2 linked regions of the Aliamphritea hakodatensis genome follow. The protein of the gene in region 2 interacts with the protein of the main gene of each other region in a pairwise test. Links are inferred from orthologs where the notes say so. Each region holds a gene or a part of one and is shown on either strand. Other genes may lie near its edges. The genes, in order: typA and rlmKL.

Region 1 (9,788 bases), 1.0 Mb from region 2 along the record:
AGTGCCAGATAAGCATCAACACCTTCGGCGTGCTGAGTCAGGAAGTGGTGGTCCAGCAGGCTGTTTTTGCCCATGGACTGACGTTCTGCATCCAGTTCCAGCAGGGCTTTGACTATGCCCCGTACCAAGGCCATGTCGCCGCCCAGTTTAGGCGTGTAGTAGTGCTTGCTGATTTCGGTATAGCCGTTGGTCAGCATTTCCATCGGTTTTTGTGGGTTGGTAAAACGCTCCAGACCCCGTTCCCGCAGGTTGTTGAAGCTGACAATCGTCGCACCACGCTTGGAGGCCTGACGCAGGGTGTCGAGCATCCGCGGATGGTTGGTTCCCGGATTCTGACCGAATACGAAGATGGCATCTGCCTGGGCAAAGTCATCCATGGTAACGGTGCCTTTACCGACGCCAATGGTTTCCTTCAGGGCAACACCGCTGGCTTCGTGGCACATATTGGAGCAATCCGGGAAGTTGTTGGTGCCGTAGCTGCGCACAAACAACTGATACAGGAAGGCTGCTTCGTTGCTGGCCCGGCCTGAAGTATAAAATTCTGCCTGATCCGGGTTGTCCAGCGCATTCAGGTGACGGGCAATCAGCTGGAAAGCTGCATCCCAACTGACCGGCTCATAGCGGTCGGTGTCGCGGTTGTAACGCATTGGTTCCGTCAGACGGCCCTGGTATTCCAGGAAATAATCACTCTGGGTATCCAGATAGCTGACGGTATTTTTGGCAAAAAAGTCCGCGCCGACTTTTTTCGCAGTGGCTTCCCAGTTAACCGCTTTGGCGCCGTTTTCGCAGAAGCTGACTTTATGGCCGGATTTCTGATCACCCCAGGCACAGCCCGGGCAGTCAAAGCCTTTATGCTGGTTGGTGCGCATCAGACTGCGAATGTTTTTTACCGGGTTCTCGCTTTTCAGCAAGTGCCTGGATGTACTGGCGAGCGCCCCCCAGCCACCGGCTGAGCCTTTATAGGTGGCGATCTTCTTTTTGGCCATTTTTGTTCCTTTAGGAATTATTATTGCCGTGTAAAACGGCTAAGCATAGAAATGGCGCTACTTGTACAGAAACTTGAAGAGTTTTGCAAATGATAATTATTATTAATAAAGCTTATGTCGTGACAAAAAAAGTTTTTGTCGGTAAGAAAACGCTTTATAAACCATCTGCGACCTAAGTGTGACAGGAGCGTCAGAGGAAAGGATGTGACCGGCGGTGATAACGCCGGTCAGGAAGACGGATCAGGTATCTTTACGGATGTTATCCTGGAACGCCTGGGGAATGCCGGTGACTTTCCGGGCTTCGTAATCAAAAAACACAATGCCGGTTTTGGCGTGGGCGATTTCGACGGCGGTTTGCTTGTTGGTTAACAGATAATAGATGTCGCAGCCGTATTTGTTAAAGTCCTCCACGGCGATATCTATCTGAATCTGTTCGCCGTGAAAGCCTTCTGCTTTATATACAATGGCTGAATCGGTCATGATGATGCCTAAGCCTTCAACATCCATCTCGGTGTAATTAAAGCCGGCCAGATAACGGACTCTGGCTTCGTGAATCATAGCGAGAACGGCGTCATTGCCTAAATGTCCGCCGTAGTTAATGTCACTGATCCGCACCGGCATATCGGTGCTGAAGCTGTAGTTGTCGGGCATGTCTATTTTTATACGGGCCATAAGTAAACTCCGTGCAGAATAGTGTTCCCCTGACGTTATGTGTTTTCCATCTGCACCAGTACCTGATGCATAGCACCGGTGAGAATCGCCAGGTCCTCATTACTCATAATATAGGGTGGCATCACATATACCAGCTTACCAAATGGTCTGACCCACACGCCAGCGTCAACAAATGCCTGTTGAATGCGGCGGGCATCTACCGGCTGTTTCATCTCGACGACACCGATCGCCCCCAGACAGCGGACTTCCGCAACTGAGTGCAGCTCCCTGCAGGGGGCAAGTCCCTGTTCGAGCTGTTGCTGAATGCGTTGAGTGTTGGTTTTCCAGTCGGATTCACGTAACAGCTTCAGGCTGGTGTTTGCAACCGCACAGGCCAGCGGGTTACCCATGAACGTCGGGCCGTGCATGAAACAGCCGGCACCGCCGGATGAGATGGTTTCGCCGATGTGGCTGGTGGTCAGGGTGGCGGCCAGGGTCATATATCCCCCGGTAATCGCTTTGCCCAGACACATGATGTCCGGGGCAATGCCCGCATGATCACAGGCAAACAGGGCACCGCTGCGGGCAAAGCCGGTGGCAATTTCATCGGCGATCAGCAGCACATCATACTCATCACATAGATGACGGGCGGTTTTCAGATATTCAGGTGAATAGAAGCGCATACCGCCGGCCCCCTGAACGATGGGTTCCAGTATCAGGGCAGCGATGTCTTCATGGTGTGCTTCGAACAGACGCTTCAGTTCTGCGCAGTCGTTTTCATCCCATTCTTCGTCAAAGCCGGTTTGTGGCGGGGGGGCAAAGAAGTGCTGAGGCAGGACTTCGGTGAAGATTTCGTGCATGCCGTTGACCGGATCACACACGGACATCGCACCGAAAGTGTCGCCGTGATAGCCGTTACGGATGGTCAGTAATCGGTGTTTGGTATTGGTTTTGCCTTCGTGGGCCCGGCGGGCATGCCAGTATTGAATGGCCATTTTAATGGCCACTTCAACGGCCACTGAGCCTGAATCTGCCAGAAATACCTTATCCAGATTAGCCGGTGTCATTTCCACCAGTTGTCTGGCCAGCTCGATGGCCGGCTGGTGGGTAATGCCGCCGAACATCACATGGGACATTTTATCAATTTGCTGATGAGCCGCCTGGTTCAGTTCAGGATGGTTATAACCGTGAATTACAGACCACCAGGAGGCCATGCCGTCGATCAGTTCGCGGCCGTCTTCCAGTGTGATGCGTACGCCTTCAGCGGATACCACCGGGTACATTGATGGCGGGCTGATCATAGAGGAATACGGGTGCCAGATATGCTGCTGGTCGAAACTGAGGTCTGCTGCGGTGATAGATGTCATGACGGTAATCCGGTTATTCAGGCGGGCAGGGGTAATGCGCCAAAAAAGAAACTGGCGCTATTACAGCGGGCTTTCACAGAGAAAGCAAACCGCAACCTTTCCGATCAGGGCTTAGCGTAAAACGAAATACAGGGTGGCGGGAATAAACAGCAGTGCACCAATATTGCCAATCAGTACGATGGAAGCAACCTGCCGGGGTTCCTGATTAAACTGCTCCGCCACAATGTAATTCAGGACCGCCGGGGGCAGTGCGCCGAAAAGCAGCAGATAGGCGTACTGTTCACCTTCCAGTTGTAACAGTGGCTGAAGCAGTAACGCAATCAGAATGCCTGCCGCCGGGCAGAGAACGGCGCCGAGCACACCGATTCGCCAGGCGCTGAAGTCCACGTCAATCAGACGCACGCCGAGAGTAAACAGCAGCAGGGGAATGGAGATCTGTCCGAGCATGTCCAGCGCGGTCGCTATGCCGGCGGGCATGGTCAGTTCCAGACTGCTCCAGCTCAGGCCGGCTATCGTCGCAATAATGATGGGCATCCGCAGCAACTTCAGCGGGTTGGTCCGCGGGTCCATCATGTAAATGCCGACAGTGAAGTGCAGGGTCATTTCCACAATGAATAACACCACGGCTGCGGGCAGGGCATATTCGCCGAAGGCCAGCAGGATCAGCGGCAGGCCGAGATTGCCGCTATTACTGAACATCATCGGTGGCAGAAAGGTTTTTGGTGCAATCTTAAGCAGTTTACACAGGGGCCAGAGAATCAGTCCGGAACCAAGAATAACCAGCGCAGCGCCCAGTGCCAGGGTTTTAAATGCGGGTAAATCGAATGACTTGGCCGACAGTACAAAGAACAGCAGCGCCGGCACGAAAATATCCATGTTGAGCTGGTTGGCCAGCCGCATATCCGGATTTTTCAGCCGGCCATAAAGGTAGCCGGAAAGCACGATGGTAAACAGCGGGAAAACCGTCAGAAAGATCCGTTCTGCCAGTGCGTAGGAGTCGGTCATTGATCAGCTTTCCAGCATGAAGGTGACCGGGCCGTCATTGGTCAGGCTGACCTGCATGTCCGCGCCGAACTGGCCGGTACCTACTTCATGATGCAGTTCACGGGCCTGCTTGACGAAGTAGTCATACAGTTCTTCACCTAATTGCGGAGAGGCACCGGATGAAAAGCCCGGGCGCATGCCTTTACGGGTGTCTGCGACCAGCGTGAACTGAGAAACCACCAGTAAACCACCTTCGGCCTGTTGCAGGTTGAGGTTCATCTTGCCATCGGCATCGGAAAAGATCCGGTAACCGAGCACTTTCTTCAGGAGTTTATCGGCATCGGCGGTGGTGTCGGTCCGTTCAACGCCGAGCAGTACCAGCATACCGGGGCCGATTTCACCGTGGCGCTCACCGTGAATGTCTACCGCTGCTGATGTAACCCGCTGGATAAGTGCTTTCATAGCCGTGCCTTGTATTTGTTATCAGAAAGTCAGGGAAGGCATGGTAGTGGTTTCAGTCGGGCCTGGCCAGTGAGTGGTCAGGCCAGTGAGAAAATAGTCAGAAAAATCAGAAGGCTTATGCTGAGGCAGGGCATAAAAAAAACGCCGTCTTAGGACGGCGTTGGCGGAGTTTGTATCTTAATTTTTCAGGATGCTGATTTGGCGTCCTGCAGGCTCAGCGCGTCATGCTCTTCTGCTTCAGCCTGTGCCAGCTCCTGTTGAGAGGCTTTCGGTGAGAAGCGTCCGGTTGCGGCGTAGAACAGGCCGATAATTGGCGACAGCCAGCAGGCAAAAGCCAGCGGAATGTAGAGCAGGTTTTCAAAGTTACCGTCACCGATACCCAGCCCCAGCGCGGTAATCACAAATGCGCCTCCGGCATTCCAGGGTACCAGTGGGGAAATCAGGGTGCCGCCTTCTTCGACCGCCCGGGACAGGTTCAGTTTTGAATAGCCTGCTTTAGTGTAGGCCGGTGCAAACATCCGTCCGGGTAATGCGATGGACAGGTACGGGTCGCCGGCCACCAGATTGGTTGCCACTGCGGAGCCGGTTGCCGATGCCTGCAAGCCAAAGAAGCTGTGGGTGCGACGCACCACGGCATCGATCAGGGTTTCCAGGCAGCGTGTCCGTTCCAGTGCACCACCGAAGCTCAGTGCGATCAGCACCAGTGTAATCACCCATGTCATGGAGGTAATGCCGCCCCGGTTGAGCAGGCCGTCGATTTCTGCAACGCCGGTGTCGATCTTATAGCCGGAATGCATGAAGTTGAAGATGTCATGCAGGGATATACCCTGCACGGTGACCGCCAGTACGGCACCCAGCAGCACACCGGCAAACAGCGATGGCAGCGCCGGCATTTTTTTCAGCGCCAGTACGATGACGACGACGGGTGGCAGCAGCAACAGCAGTGACAGGTTGAAATTGGCTGCAATGCCGCCGGTGATGCTTTCAATTTTAGAGAAATCTACCTGCTGGGAACCGATCAGGGTATAGCCAACGGTGGCATAGATCGCGAAGGCAATCAGCATGGCCGGCACGGTGGTAGGCATCATGTTGCGGATATGATCAAACAGGTTTACACCGGTTACGGCCGGAGCCAGGTTAGTGGTATCCGACAGCGGGGAAATCTTGTCACCGAAAAATGCCCCGGAAACAACCGCGCCGGCGGTCCAGTACATGGGAATATCAAAACCCGCACCGATGCCCATCAGGGCCAGACCGACAGTACCGGTGGTTCCCCAGGATGTTCCCAGAGATACCGAAACCACCGCGCAAAGCAGCATGCTGGCGGCAAGGAATATTTCCGGGCTGAGGATTTTCAGACCGTAGTAAATCAGCAGGGGAACGGTACCACTGGCGATCCAGATGCCGACAATCATGCCAACGGTCATCAGAATGGCGATGGAAGGTAAACCTACCCGAACGACGTGCAGGGCGCCGTCTTCGATGTCATCCCAGCGATAGCCGCGGCACCAGCCAATCAGGGCGGTAATTGCCAGACCGATCGCCAGAGGAATGTGCGGGGTGAAGTCACCGAAATAGAAAAGTTGAATGCCGAGAATGGCCAGCGTCAGCACAATTGGCAGCATTGCCATCATGAGGCCCGGCTTAGCAATTTTATTATTCATATGTTGCTCCAGGGGTTGTTACAGACTGTGGCAGGGCGATAAAGAGTATCCGAATGGCCAGCCACGGATTAATACTAAAGTCTTTGCCGGGAGCGGTGGTGAATGCCCTGTAAAACCTTGTAAACCGAATGTGAACCGTTGTTTACAGGGTGAGTTTTTAACGTGGTTTGATGGGTGTTACGGTGGGAAATACATGGGGACATTGCCGGGCTGAGGGGACTTTCAGCCCGACGAACTTATTCAGGCCAGTGAGAGGGAAAAGGTTTTGGTGGCCTTGATCAGATTATCAATATTGCCCGGCTCCATCAGGCTGTGGCCGGCGTCCCGGACAATGTGCAGCTCGGCCTGCGGGAGGGCCTGATACAGCGCATAGGCCTGTTGCAGCGGACACACCATGTCGTAACGGCCATGCACAATGACAGTGGGTATTTCGCTGATACGGTAGGCCTGTTCAAGAATCTGGTTGCCGGTGATGAAGCCTTCATTCACGAAATAGTGCGCTTCAAGGCGGGCCATGGCCAGGGCGATGTGCGGATCGGAATAGTGATCAACCACGTTAGGTTTAGGGTCGAGGGTTGAACAGCGGCCTTCCCAGACGGACAGCGCCTTGGCTGCAGACATCCGGGCGATCTCGTTATCTGATGTCAGGCGGCGATAGTAGGCGGTAAGGAGGTCGCCATGTTCCGCTGGCGGAATTTCGCCAATGTAATCCTGCCAGTAATCCGGAAAGACAGCGCTTGCTCCCTGCTGATACAGCCACTGGATGTCTTCCCGGCGGCACAGGAATACACCGCGCAGAATCAACCCGCAGACCCGTTCCGGATGGCGCTGTGCGTACAGCAGGCTGAGGGTTGCACCCCACGAGCCGCCGAACAGCAAAAACTGATCAATATTGAGGTGTTGGCGGATTTTCTCGATGTCTTCGATGAGATGATCGGTGGTGTTGTTATTCAGTTCTGCATGCGGGGTTGAGCGCCCGCAACCGCGCTGATCGAACAGGACAATGCGGTAGCGTTCCGGGTCAAAAAAACAGCGGTGCTGGGGGCTGGTGCCGCCGCCGGGGCCGCCATGAACAAAGAGTACCGGAATTCCCCGGGGGTTGCCGCTTTCTTCCACATACAGGCGGTGTTGGGAATCAACATCCAGTGAATGCAGTTTATAAGGGCTTATATCCGGATAGAGTGTATGCATTGGGCAACCTTGCTGTGCAGTTTAAGTACTGATGCTACTTAAAGAAATGAACTGAGTGCAAGGGGGAGTATAGCCCGGACAGTGAGTACTGTCCGGGCGGGAAGCGGTTTTTAAAGGTTAAAAACCGGCTTATCAGGCAGGTGCTGAATTACTTGGCAGCGCGGGCAGCACGCTTACGTTCGTTTTCAGTCAGCATCTTCTTACGCAGACGGATGAAGTTTGGTGTTACTTCAACCAGTTCGTCGTCTTCGATGAAGTCCAGTGCCTGTTCCAGTGTGAAGTGGATTGGCGGCGTCAGCTGGATGTTTTCATCTGTACCGGAGGCACGTACGTTGGTCAGCTGCTTACCTTTAATCGGGTTAACGGCCAGGTCGTTGTTACGGCTGTGAATACCCAGCAGCATGCCTTCGTAAACGTCGATGTTAGGTACAACACACAGACGGCCACGGCTTTGCAGGTTCCACAGAGAGTAAGCCAGTACTTTACCGGATACCATGGAAACCAGTACACCGTTGTTACGGCTGACCACTTCACCGTCTTTTACCGGACCGTAATGGTCGAAGACAGAGGTCATGATGCCGCTGCCGGATGTCATGGTCATGAACAGTGAACGGAAACCGATCAGGCCACGGGAAGGCATCATGAAGGTCAGGCGTACACGGCCTTTACCGTCAACTTCCATGTTGGTCATGTCTGCTTTACGTTTGCCCAGCTCTTCGATGATGCTGCCCTGATGCTGATCTTCAACATCAATCATGACAACTTCGAAAGGCTCCTGAATCTCACCGTCGATTTCCTTCTGGATTACTTCCGGACGGGAAACACCCAGCTCAAAACCTTCACGGCGCATAGATTCGATCAGTACTGACAGGTGTAATTCACCACGGCCGGATACTTTGAATTTCTCAGGGGAGTCACCCGGTTCAACGCGCAGTGCTACGTTGTGGATAAGTTCACGGTCCAGACGATCCTTGATGTTACGGCTGGTCACGTACTTACCGTCCTGACCGGCGAAAGGTGAATCGTTCACCTGGAAGGTCATGGATACCGTCGGTTCATCAACAGACAGTGCTGGCAGCGCTTCAACCTGAGCAGGATCACACAGGGTGTCGGAAATGTTCAGCACTTCGATACCGGTTACGCAGATGATGTCGCCGGCACGGGCAGTGTCAACGTCAACACGCTCAAGACCCAGGTAACCCATGATCTTCTGAACTTTACCGTTGCGGACAGCACCTTCTGAATCGATAACCTTAACTGGCTGGTTCACCTTAACTGTTCCGCGGGTAACACGGCCAACACCGATAACGCCCACGTAGCTGTTGTAGTCCAGGGCGGAAATCTGCATCTGGAACGGACCTTCAGTATCAACTTTAGGCGGCTCAACATGTTCAACGATGGCTTCGAACAGCGGTGTCATGTCTTCAGACAGGTCGTCAGCTTCCAGACCCGCGATGCCGTTCAGGGCAGACGCGTAGATGATCGGGAAGTCCAGTTGCTCATCGGTGGCGCCCAGGCTGTCGAACAGGTCAAATACCTGATCAATAACCCAGTCAGGGCGTGAACCCGGACGGTCAACCTTGTTAACAACAACGATAGGGCGCAGGCCCTGATCGAATGCCTTCTGGGTAACAAAGCGGGTTTGTGGCATCGGGCCATCAACCGCATCAACCAGCAGACATACGCAATCAACCATCGACAGAACACGTTCTACTTCACCACCAAAGTCGGCGTGGCCCGGGGTATCTACGATGTTGATGTGGTAGTCATTCCATTCAATGGCGGTGTTTTTCGCCAGAATGGTAATACCACGCTCTTTCTCCTGGTCATTGGAGTCCATGATACGCTCAGTGCCTTCATCACGGCGACCCAGGGTGCCGGACTGGGAGAGCATTTTGTCGACCAGGGTGGTTTTACCATGGTCAACGTGCGCAATGATTGCGATGTTTCTTAGTTTTTCGATCACGTCTGAGAACCTGTGCAGACAAAATAAATAAGGCGCGCATTATACATGAATGCGGGCAAAGCTGTGTGTTTCTTATTCATGTTTTGAAAAAATCACCAAAATGTCACATTAAATGACTGATTTAACGGGCTGACACAGGGCACAGCGGTAAAACTGCAGTAATATTGTGCGGCGAAAATAATGACGACCGGCGCTGGTTACCTGTATGCCCTGTTATGGGGCGCGTGCTTTTTGTTTGCACTATATTGGTGCGGTGTGGTTGGCTGATCCGAGGCGTCGTTATAAAGAGCACTTATTGAATGTCTGTAGTACGGTGTTTTGTACCGCAAAAGCAGATAAACAGGTAACGGGTAGGAAAGTCTCTGAAAGTCAGGCAGTTATTGGCACCAGTGGGGTTTTTCAGGCGGTTTTATGCTGGGAATACTGTTTAAGTGACGGTTTTTTTATCCGTTTTCAGTATCTGTTTTTGAATGTTGGCACGTGCTTTGCTTTTAGACTTGCCCATAACGGTAGTCGC
Region 2 (9,822 bases):
CAGTCATCGTTCGGATCCGCACTGGCAATCGCACAGGTAATACCACCCTGCGCAGACACCGTATGCGAACGGGTTGGAAATACTTTTGTAATACACGCAGTATTCAGGCCCGACTGGGCCAGTTGCAGCGCGGCACGCATACCGGCACCACCGCCACCAATTACAATCCCGTCAAAGGTCAGGGTACGTAACTTGCTGCTCATCTTATGCTCCCCACAGGATCTGAACACCCCAAACAACGTAGATAAAGGTCAGCAGACCACACGCAGATTGGAACAGAAAACGGATACCGGTTGGCTTGATATAATCAGTCGAGATAGACCACATTCCGATCCAGGCGTGTGCCGCCAGAGACAGGATTGTCAGCAGCGTAAAGATACGCATCACCGTGCCCTCAAACAGGCCGCTCCACTGGTTGTAATCCAGATCCGGATTCATTAACAGATAACCGATCATGAAGATCGTGTAAGCAAGCAGTACGACAGCCGTTACACGCTGGATCATCCAGTCATATAAGCCGCTGCGACCAAAACTTGTAATTGAAGTTACCATATCCATACTCCTGCCAGCAGAATTGCGATAGCCGCAATAACTAAAGTCGCTTTGGCGGCCTTCTGTCCAGACTCCAACTCTTCACAATGACCAAAATCCATAATCAGATGTTTGATACCGGCAAAGAAGTGATACAGCAATGCTGAAACCAATCCCCAGGCAATCAGCTTCGCAAAGAAGCTCTCCGTCAGCATCTGTGCGGCAGCGTTAAAACCCTGCTCAGACTCAAGAGACATCCCCAGGGCATACAGCATGAAGAAGGCACCAAAAAATAGTGCCAGACCAGTTGCACGATGCAGAATGGATGTAATCGCCGGTAATGGCTGTTTAATAGTTCGTAGATCTAAGTTTACGGGTCTTTTCTTGTTCACGGCTCTTGTTCACACTTTATTGGTTAGCCCGATCGCAGGGCTAAGTTATAAAAGGGTAGTGTTCAAAGACAAAGTAAGTACCTCGGTCCAACGCCTACACCCCTTTAAATACGGGCCTGCAAGCTGGTGCGAGAGTATACCAGCTCGCACTAATATTACAATTAAGCAACAGGCCTCTAAGCCCTTTGTCTAGGTACTTACAGCCAGATCACACGATCAGAAAACAGCCAAAAAAGCCCCCTTCAGCACCTAAATCGTTTTCCTCAATGCGACAGAAGATGTCGCATCCACCATCGTAAAACCCGCGCCATACTTGGCCTCAGGCAAAATTGATTAACCTGCATAATAGTGTCAACATTCCGGCTTCTCCACTCGCGATGGGTACTGTTAATTTTTTTTTAAAAACCTTCTTTTTACACCCTGCCGGCAACGACATTCAGAATCATACAAAAGTCGCTATCTGCGGCATAAACTTCTAAATACTCACTTAACAAACACCGCCTAACTAACTGAAAAACATCAATAAACCCAAAAAACAGACACATCAACACCTCATGCTGCACCGCAACACAGAAATCCGAATATAAATTGACAATTTCGTGTAAGTCTCTATATTGTCTGGGTCCTATTACGAGCAGAGACTCAGACGAAACCCTGAAAAAAGCTTGGCAATCTGCAGAAATTGTTATCAATCTGCCGGTTGGACCAAGAGCGGTTTCCCTAACGTGACTAGTATTACAGGAGCCTCTGAGCAAACCCGACCGCCTGCTTATATATAGCCAGCGCCGGTCCTGCGGTTCCCTCAAAGGCTCTTGAGTCATTCAGATAACCAGAAATGATAGGAGCCTCTAATGGCTGACAAGAAAGCACGCTTAACGGTCGATGGTCTCGAGGAAGTCATCGAACTTCCGGTTTATACCGGCACCACAGGTCCCGATGTGGTTGACGTACGCGCTCTGACTAGCAAAGGCCTGTTCACTTATGACCCGGGCTTCGTTTCCACCGCAGCCTGCGAGTCCAGCATCACTTATATCGATGGTGCCAAAGGTGTACTGCTGCATGGCGGCTACCCGATCGAACAGCTGGCAGAAAATTCCGATTACCTGGAAGTCTGCTTCTTACTTTTAAACGGCGAACTGCCAACCCCGGAACAGAAAGAAGTCTTCGTTAAGACTGTTAAGAACCACACCATGGTTCACGAACAGATGACACACTTCTTCAACGGCTTCCGCCGTGACGCACACCCAATGGCGATCATGGTAGCGGTTGTCGGCGCACTGTCCGCCTTCTACCACGATTCTCTGGATATCGACGATGCGCACCACCGTGAAGTGTGTGCTTTCCGTCTGATCGCCAAAATGCCAACCATTGCTGCCATGTGTTACAAATACAGCATTGGCCAGCCCTTCCAGTACCCGCGTAACGAACTGGATTATGCAGACAACTTCCTGCAGATGATGTTTGGCAACCCGTGTGAAGACTATGTAACTAATCCGGTACTGGCTAAAGCCATGGACCGCATCTTCCTGTTACACGCAGATCACGAACAAAACGCATCCACTTCTACCGTCCGTTTAGCAGGTTCTTCCGGCGCTAACCCATTCGCCTGTATCGCATCCGGTATTGCTGCCCTGTGGGGACCTGCGCACGGCGGTGCAAACGAAGCCGTACTGACCATGCTGCAGGAAATCGGTGACGAATCTAACATCGATGAGTTTATTCAGCGCGCGAAAGATCCTGAAGACTCTTTCCGCCTGATGGGCTTCGGCCACCGTGTTTACCGTAACTTTGACCCTCGCGCCAAGGTTATGAAGCAAACCTGTGACGAAGTACTGGCTGAACTGGGTATTGAAAACGATCCTTTCCTGAAGATCGCCAAGCGCCTGGAACAGATCGCCCTGGAAGATGATTACTTCATCCAGCGTAAACTGTACCCGAATGTAGACTTCTACTCCGGCATCATCCTGAAGGCTATCGGTATCCCAACGAACATGTTTACCGTTATCTTCGCTCTGTCACGGACAATCGGCTGGATCTCTCACTGGAGCGAATTCCACAGCGGCCCGAACAAAATCGGCCGCCCGCGCCAGCTATACACCGGCCCGACCAAGCGCGATTACGAGAAAAAGTAATCCCGCTGACAAGCCACAAAAAAGGCCATCATATGATGGCCTTTTTTATTCTCTTCAGAACCGGCTACACCGGCAGTCGCTGACCGCAACTCCCCTGCTTTACTCCGGCTTTACAAACTCAAAACAGCAGTGAATTTTAGCATTACGCTTAAAATCCAGATCGATGGTTGAGCGGGTAATATCTTTAACCTGATAACGCTGCTGCAACGCCTCATCCAACTTAAAGCGGCGATAGTTATTCGAAAAGATAAGCTTACCGCCTGGGCGCAGCAACTGCATCGCCTGATCCACCAGCATCACATGATCGCGCTGCACATCCAGCACATCATGCATGCGCTTAGAGTTCGAGAAGGTCGGCGGATCCATAAAGATCAGATCAAACTGCTGGCCCTTTTGCGCCTTCAGCCACTTGATGCAGTCTTCCTGCAAAAAATGATGGCGGGTTTCAGCAAAACCATTAAGCGCAAAGTTCTTACGCGCCCAGCCAAGGTAAGTTGCCGACATATCAACACTGGTGGTCGAACGCGCACCGCCCTTAGCCGCATGCAATGAAGCCGTCGCTGTATAACTGAACAGGTTCAGAATATCCTTACCGGCAGACTCTTGCTGAATCTGCAGACGCACCGGACGGTGATCCAGGAACAGCCCGGTATCCAGATAATCCTGGAGATTGACCAGAATCCGGCAGCCACCCTCCTGCACCTCGAAGAAATGCTCAGTCGCATTCTGCTTTTCATACTGACTGCTGCCCTGCTGACGGCGACGCTGTTTCAGCACCACCTTATCTGCTGGCATTTCCAGCACGCCAGGCAAGACCTGCATCACTTCCTGCACGCGTTCAAAGGCTTTAACAGTATCAACACTCTTAGGTGCAGCATATTCCTGCACATGGAGCCAGTCACCGTAACGATCGACCGCAACGGCATACTCAGGCAGATCAGCATCATAGATCCGGTAACAGCTGATATCCTGCTTACGGGCCCATTTACCCAATTGCTTTAAATTCTTCTTCACCCGGTTAGCAAACATGGTCGCCCCTTCGGACAACGCAATGGCACCGGCTTCAGTTTTATACTTTTCCTGATCCTGCTGTGCTTTCTCTTCAGCCTGCGCGACTTCTTCAGCAGTACGGGCGCGGATATCAAACATCAGCAACTGGCTTTCCAGCGCACCATTATACAGCTTGTAACGCTTATCTACCGCCAGCTTCATCATCTTGCACAGCTCTGGATTACCGGTAAATACCGCGGCTCGCCAGCCGGCAAAATCCGCCTTAAGACGCTCACCAAGATGCTGATAGAGAAAATACAGTGTCGGCTCATCACCCAGACGCTCACCGTACGGCGGGTTAGTCAGCAACAAACCCTGCTCCATTTTCGCAGGACGCGACAGCTTGGCCAGCTCGCGGCGCTCAAAATGCATCAGGTGATCAACCCCTGCACGGCTGGCATTCTCCTGCGCGGTCGCCAAAACCTTAGCATCGGAATCGAAACCGGCCAGCTTAATATTCACTGCCGCCAGACCCGCATCACGGCGCGCCTGTGCCTCTTCCACCAGCTCCCGCCATACAGATGCCTTATGTTGCGGCCAGTGGGTAAAACCAAATTCACGGCGCTGCAGACCCGGCGCAATATCTGCCGCCATCATCGCCGCTTCAATCAGCAAGGTACCGGAACCACACATCGGATCGATCAGCCCCTGCCCCTGCGCATAAAAATCCTGCCACTGGCTGCGGTATAAAAGCGCCGCCGCCAGGTTTTCCTTCATCGGTGCTTTACCTGCCTGCAAACGATAGCCGCGACGGTGCAAGCTGTCACCGGACAGGTCCAGACAGATCCGTAACTTACCCCGGTTCAGACGTACATTCACCCGTAAATCCGGGCGCACACGGTCAACGGATGGCCGGCGTCCGGTCTCTTCACGGATCTGATCGACAATCCCGTCCTTCACCTTCTGAGCACCAAAGCGGCTGTGACTGATGGCCTGTGACTGACCGGAAAAATCCACCGTCAGCGTACCACTGGCCCGCAGGTGATCCAGCCAGCTCACCGCACGCACCGCCTGATACAGGTCATCAGCGGTTTCAACTTCACCGGCTTCATGCAATACCAGCAAGACCCGGTTAGCCACCCGCGACCACAGACATACCCGGTAAGCCTCAGCCAGCTCGCCGGCAAAACTCACCCCTGCCAGAGTCTGACGGCAATCCGTCACCCCCAGAGATTCAAGTTCATTAAATAAAACAGGCTCCAGGCCTTTGGGACAGGTAGCAAAAAAATTCATATCAGACAGGTATTCAAATAGATGGATGCGGGACACAGATAGTCAGGACACGCATGGTAACGCGCCGGCCGGCATAACACCAGTCAAACAGCCCCTGACGCCTGTCAGCATCACCTTCCCCACTCCGGCACCATTAGATCAGAATCACCAAAAGACAACTCGCATAAGGACAAATGAGTACAAAAATTGCGCCATATCAGATGAAAATATTTCAAACATCTATTTAAAAAATACCCGCGTAGATTAACTGCTTGAAAACACGGCATTATTGCAACTGCGAAGATTACAAATTTATTAAAAGCCAACCGTTAATATGCTTTTTTAATTACACAGCGAAGCTGAATTGAGTATAAATGGTGGAGTGCGATGTTCAGAGGCAAGATCACTCTGCCCCTGATTCACAGAGAAATGGATAGCTATTATTGCTGGCAGATAATCAAGAGTCACCCGACAGCTAAGGGATTCCAGAGGACGGCTATCCTGCCTTCAATGTTAAACCTTAAAGAGAGGTTGTCTTATGAAAAGACAAAAGCGAGATCGTTCCTCCGTACTATTCAACCGTGGTTTTCAGGCAGGCCTGATTGGTAAATCCCGGGACGAGTGTCCCGTTAACAACGTCAACGATTTACGCAGTCACTGGATGAGTGGCTGGAGAGAAGGCCGCGAAGCGCACTGGAACGGTCAGTCCGGGGTCTCAGCTATTAACATCAACCCGTCTCTTCATTAACACCCCACAGAATCCTGCCCAGCCTTACGGCAGCAGGATTCAGCTATAACACTCACTTTTCCTAACCCATTAAAAAAGGGCCTGAAACGCTGTTTCAGGCCCTATTTTTTTATCCCGGCAAGATAACTCAGCTATCGCCCAGCTCAGCTATCGCCTGAACAGAATCCCGGATAAGCGCCGGCCCCTGATAGATGAAACCACTGTAAATCTGCACCAGACTGGCACCGGCTTCAATTTTTTCCCGGGCATCAAAACCGTCGGTAATACCGCCCACACCGATAATCGGTAACGCGCCGTCCAGCTCACGGGCAAGAATCCGCACCGCTCGTGTAGAACCGCTGCGAACCGGTGCGCCACTCAGACCACCAGCCTCATCACCGTGCTGCAACCCTTCCACCCCTTCACGGGACAATGTGGTATTGGTTGCAATCACACCGTCAAGCTCGAACTGCTTCAGGGAGGCTGCCACCAGACCGAATTCTTCTTCGTTCATATCCGGCGCGATTTTAACGGCTACAGGCACATACTTACCGAACACCTGTGCCAGCTTGGCCTGCTCTTCCTTAAGGTTTTCCAGCAGCTCATTCAGTGAATCACCAAACTGCAGATTGCGCAGGCCCGGTGTATTGGGCGAGGAAACATTCACAGTAATATACGTCGCTTTATCGTAGACCTTACGCATACACAACAGGTAATCATCCAGCGCACTTTCAACAGGGGTATCAATATTCTTACCGATATTAATGCCCAGCACCCCGTTGTAACGGCTTCTGGCCACATTCTCTAACAGGGTATCCACGCCCAGATTATTAAACCCCATCCGGTTAATAATCGCGTGCTGCTGTGGCAGACGAAAAATCCGCGGCTTCGGATTTCCCGGCTGAGGCCGCGGCGTTACCGTGCCCACTTCCACAAACCCAAACCCCAGCGCAGACATCGCATCGATGGCGACAGCATTCTTATCCAGACCTGCAGCCAGCCCCACCGGGTTTGGAAAGTCGATTCCCATCACATTCACCGGCAACTCCGGCTGCTTGCACGCCAGTAACTTATTCAGTCCGCTGCTGCCCATCAGCTGCATACTTTTCAGAGTCAGGTCATGGGAAACTTCAGGATCAAGCTGAAACAGTGCAGAACGAGCGAGTTGATATAACATTGGCGGCCACATATCGGTTTAAAATTCAGGCGGCATTATAAGCAATCGGTGAAACAGAGTAAAAAGCCATCCCCTTATAAACGCCGGATATCGCTAAATTTTCCCCCTTCATCAAAACGAATCACAAAACTGCCACTGATTCCGCTGTGTAACAAAAACGGCCGCAGTATCTCTGCGGGGAACCGGATACGCCGGCCATCCCGGCTGCGGGCTACGACATTTTTCGCCGTCCCCCGGTAATGCTGTAAAAACTCTTCGCTACTCAGGCTGATATCAACAATAATCTGCTGCATAATCCCGCTTAAAACTGATCATAAAATTACCGTTATTTTATATCAGGAAAAGATCAGGATTCCATGATAACCGGTAACAAAAAGACATCCGGACACCCCAGGCAACTCATATTCGCCGCTTTTTAATACCCGCCTCCTGTGACCACTGGGATTTACCGAAAACCCCGTTATAATCCTAAGCTTAAACTTCCGGTGCCCGCATCCGAAAAACTGCCGGCATCTATACTATCAGCGCAACAGGACTTCACCTGCCAGCATGCAACGCTTACTTAATTTCTCAGTCATTCTGTCAGGTGCCTTAAGCCTGTTTTTTTCCGGCCTGCTGCAGGCGCAGGTAAGCGTTTATCCTGACCGCTATGCCATCAACGAGAATGAAACCGTGCTACTGACCGTCGAAGTGGATCAGCGCAGTGCCCGTCGGCCGGATTTTTCCCCCCTGAATAAAGACTTTCATTTCCTTGGCAGCAAGCAAATGAGCGTATCCAGCCACACCAACGGTAATAACACCTACAGCAGCCGCTGGCAGATACTGCTCCGCCCGCGTAAAAGCGGCGAACTGCAAATTCCCGAATTACTGATCAACGACGAACTCAGCCCGACAATTTCCCTGACGGTGCTGCCAAGCCAGAACCGCCCGGCAGCCGCCGCCCCCCAGAATGAATTCGTCGAGCACAACGTCGATAACAACGAAATTTATGTCAACAGCCAGTTGCTTTACAGCATCAGGGTCTTTCACCAGGAGCCTCTGGTACAGCTTGCTCATCTGCAACAGCCGGAAATAGACAATGCCGAAGTAAAGTCACTGGGGGAACCGCGCCAGTACACCACCCGCTTTCAGGGCGAAAGCTATCAGGTACTGGAACATAATTACGCCATATTCCCGTTGCAGCCCGGCCAGTTGATCATTCCTCAGGCCAGCTTCCGCAACGGTCCCGGCGCAGCAGAGGTAACCAGCCCACCACTGAATATCGCCATTCTGAATCAGGCCCCTCAGGACCCGCCCGGTTTCTGGTTGCCCAGCAGCAAAGCCAGCATTAGCGAAACCTGGCAGATGCCTGAACCCCTGGTACCGGGTGCGGCCATCCGGCGGACCATCACCCTCAGTGCCGAAGGTGTACCCGCCAGCAATCTGCCCTCGCTGATGCCCCTGCGGAACGAACTGGCCCGCATTGCCATTGAAGAAGTGACCCTGAATGAAGAAATTACCGGCGCAGGACTGTTAAGCAGCCGTACCGAAGTCATTACCATTATTCCCACCGAACGGGGTGAAGTTACCCTGCCACAGATTGTTATTCCCTGGTGGAACACCGAGCGTGACCGCAATGAGCGAGCCACCCTGCCAAGCGCTATCCTGCGGATCATTCCCGGCGCAGCCCCGATCAGCATAGGTGAAAGCCTGCCACCGGCCGAAGCAATGAAAGCAATGGCACCGGCAGAACCTGCTGAGGAAATATCAGCAGCAATAACTGCCCCGGTGATGCAGGAAAACACCGTAATGAAGCCGGCAACACCTGAAGCGGCGCCACCTGTTCAGCCCCTTCCTGCGTCACCCCAGGATACTTCGCTGCCTTTCATTGTCTGGTTACTGGCCGGCTTCAGTATTCTCTGTGCACTCGGCTGGCTGTATACCTTTGCCCGCCTGCGTAAAATGAAACAGGACCCTTTTGCGCCGTCGATGCCTCTGACCGAAGACCCGGACAGCATCCCTGACAGCGTGGAAGAAGAGCTGGATGCTGCTGACCTGATGGCCATTCAGGTTGCTGAAGAAGAGGCTTTTAATGCCACAATACAGGCCTGCCATCAGGGTATGGCGCTGGAAGCCCGGCTAATGATGCTTGAATGGGCCCGGTATATCTGGCCGGACAAAGAGGTACATAACAGCATGGACATGATTCACGCCAGCGGCAGCAAAACCCTGGAACTGCTGCTGATTGATCTTGAAAACCACATTAACGAACACGATGCTGATGACTGGGCCGGTGACCTGCTCGCCAATGCCCTTTATAAAATCCGGGATCGCCAGTCCGCACTGTTACAGACCCTCTGATCAGCCTTCAGCCATAACTGCCTCAAGGGCTGCCGGAAGTTCAGGGTAACTGAACCGGTAGCCGGCATCTTCTATGCGCTTCGGATACACCCGCTGCCCTTTTAACAGCAGTACAGCCCCTTCACCAAGCATCAGCCCCGGCACCAGTGCCGGCAGCGGCAATATCGCCGGGCGGTGCAAAGCCCGACCCAGCTCAGCAGTGAACTCAGCATTACTGACGGCACCGGGAGCCGTCAGGTTATAGGCACCGGAACATTCCGG

What was found.
Region 1: the proteins of rlmKL (region 2) and typA interact in binary tests that used the Escherichia coli proteins (3 or more experiments, as listed by UniProt). The link is inferred for Aliamphritea hakodatensis from one-to-one orthologs.

Annotation. Positions count from the first base shown.
Region 1 is NZ_AP025281.1:4,079,704-4,089,491, reverse strand. Bases 6,863-9,788 are described here. They hold typA (translational GTPase TypA), read right to left. Parts: upstream 9,272-9,788; coding sequence 7,454-9,271; downstream 6,863-7,453. Other genes in these bases: pip (prolyl aminopeptidase), read right to left, coding at 6,863-7,305. Also shown: PCI15_RS18755 (FdhF/YdeP family oxidoreductase), read right to left, coding at 1-986; PCI15_RS18750 (acyl-CoA thioesterase), read right to left, coding at 1,227-1,658; bioA (adenosylmethionine--8-amino-7-oxononanoate transaminase), read right to left, coding at 1,694-3,004; PCI15_RS18740 (AEC family transporter), read right to left, coding at 3,116-4,009; dtd (D-aminoacyl-tRNA deacylase), read right to left, coding at 4,013-4,450; Na+/H+ antiporter NhaC, read right to left, coding at 4,636-6,114; more of pip, read right to left, coding at 6,355-6,862. UniProt on the Escherichia coli protein: A 50S ribosomal subunit assembly protein with GTPase and nucleotide-independent chaperone activity, required for 50S subunit assembly at low temperatures, may also play a role in translation.
Region 2 is NZ_AP025281.1:3,040,559-3,050,380, forward strand. What follows is about bases 2,747-5,706. They hold rlmKL (bifunctional 23S rRNA (guanine(2069)-N(7))-methyltransferase RlmK/23S rRNA (guanine(2445)-N(2))-methyltransferase RlmL), read right to left. Parts: upstream 5,339-5,706; coding sequence 3,155-5,338; downstream 2,747-3,154. Other genes in these bases: gltA (citrate synthase), read left to right, coding at 2,747-3,055. Outside these bases: sdhA (succinate dehydrogenase flavoprotein subunit), read right to left, coding at 1-203; sdhD (succinate dehydrogenase, hydrophobic membrane anchor protein), read right to left, coding at 205-552; sdhC (succinate dehydrogenase, cytochrome b556 subunit), read right to left, coding at 546-923; more of gltA, read left to right, coding at 1,775-2,746; PCI15_RS14050 (BatR family protein), read left to right, coding at 5,856-6,065; PCI15_RS14055 (quinone-dependent dihydroorotate dehydrogenase), read right to left, coding at 6,193-7,221; PCI15_RS14060 (DUF2835 domain-containing protein), read right to left, coding at 7,296-7,514; PCI15_RS14065 (BatD family protein), read left to right, coding at 7,771-9,561; PCI15_RS14070 (TIGR01777 family oxidoreductase), read right to left, coding at 9,562-9,822. UniProt on the Escherichia coli protein: Specifically methylates the guanine in position 2445 (m2G2445) and the guanine in position 2069 (m7G2069) of 23S rRNA. Methylation occurs before assembly of 23S rRNA into 50S subunits.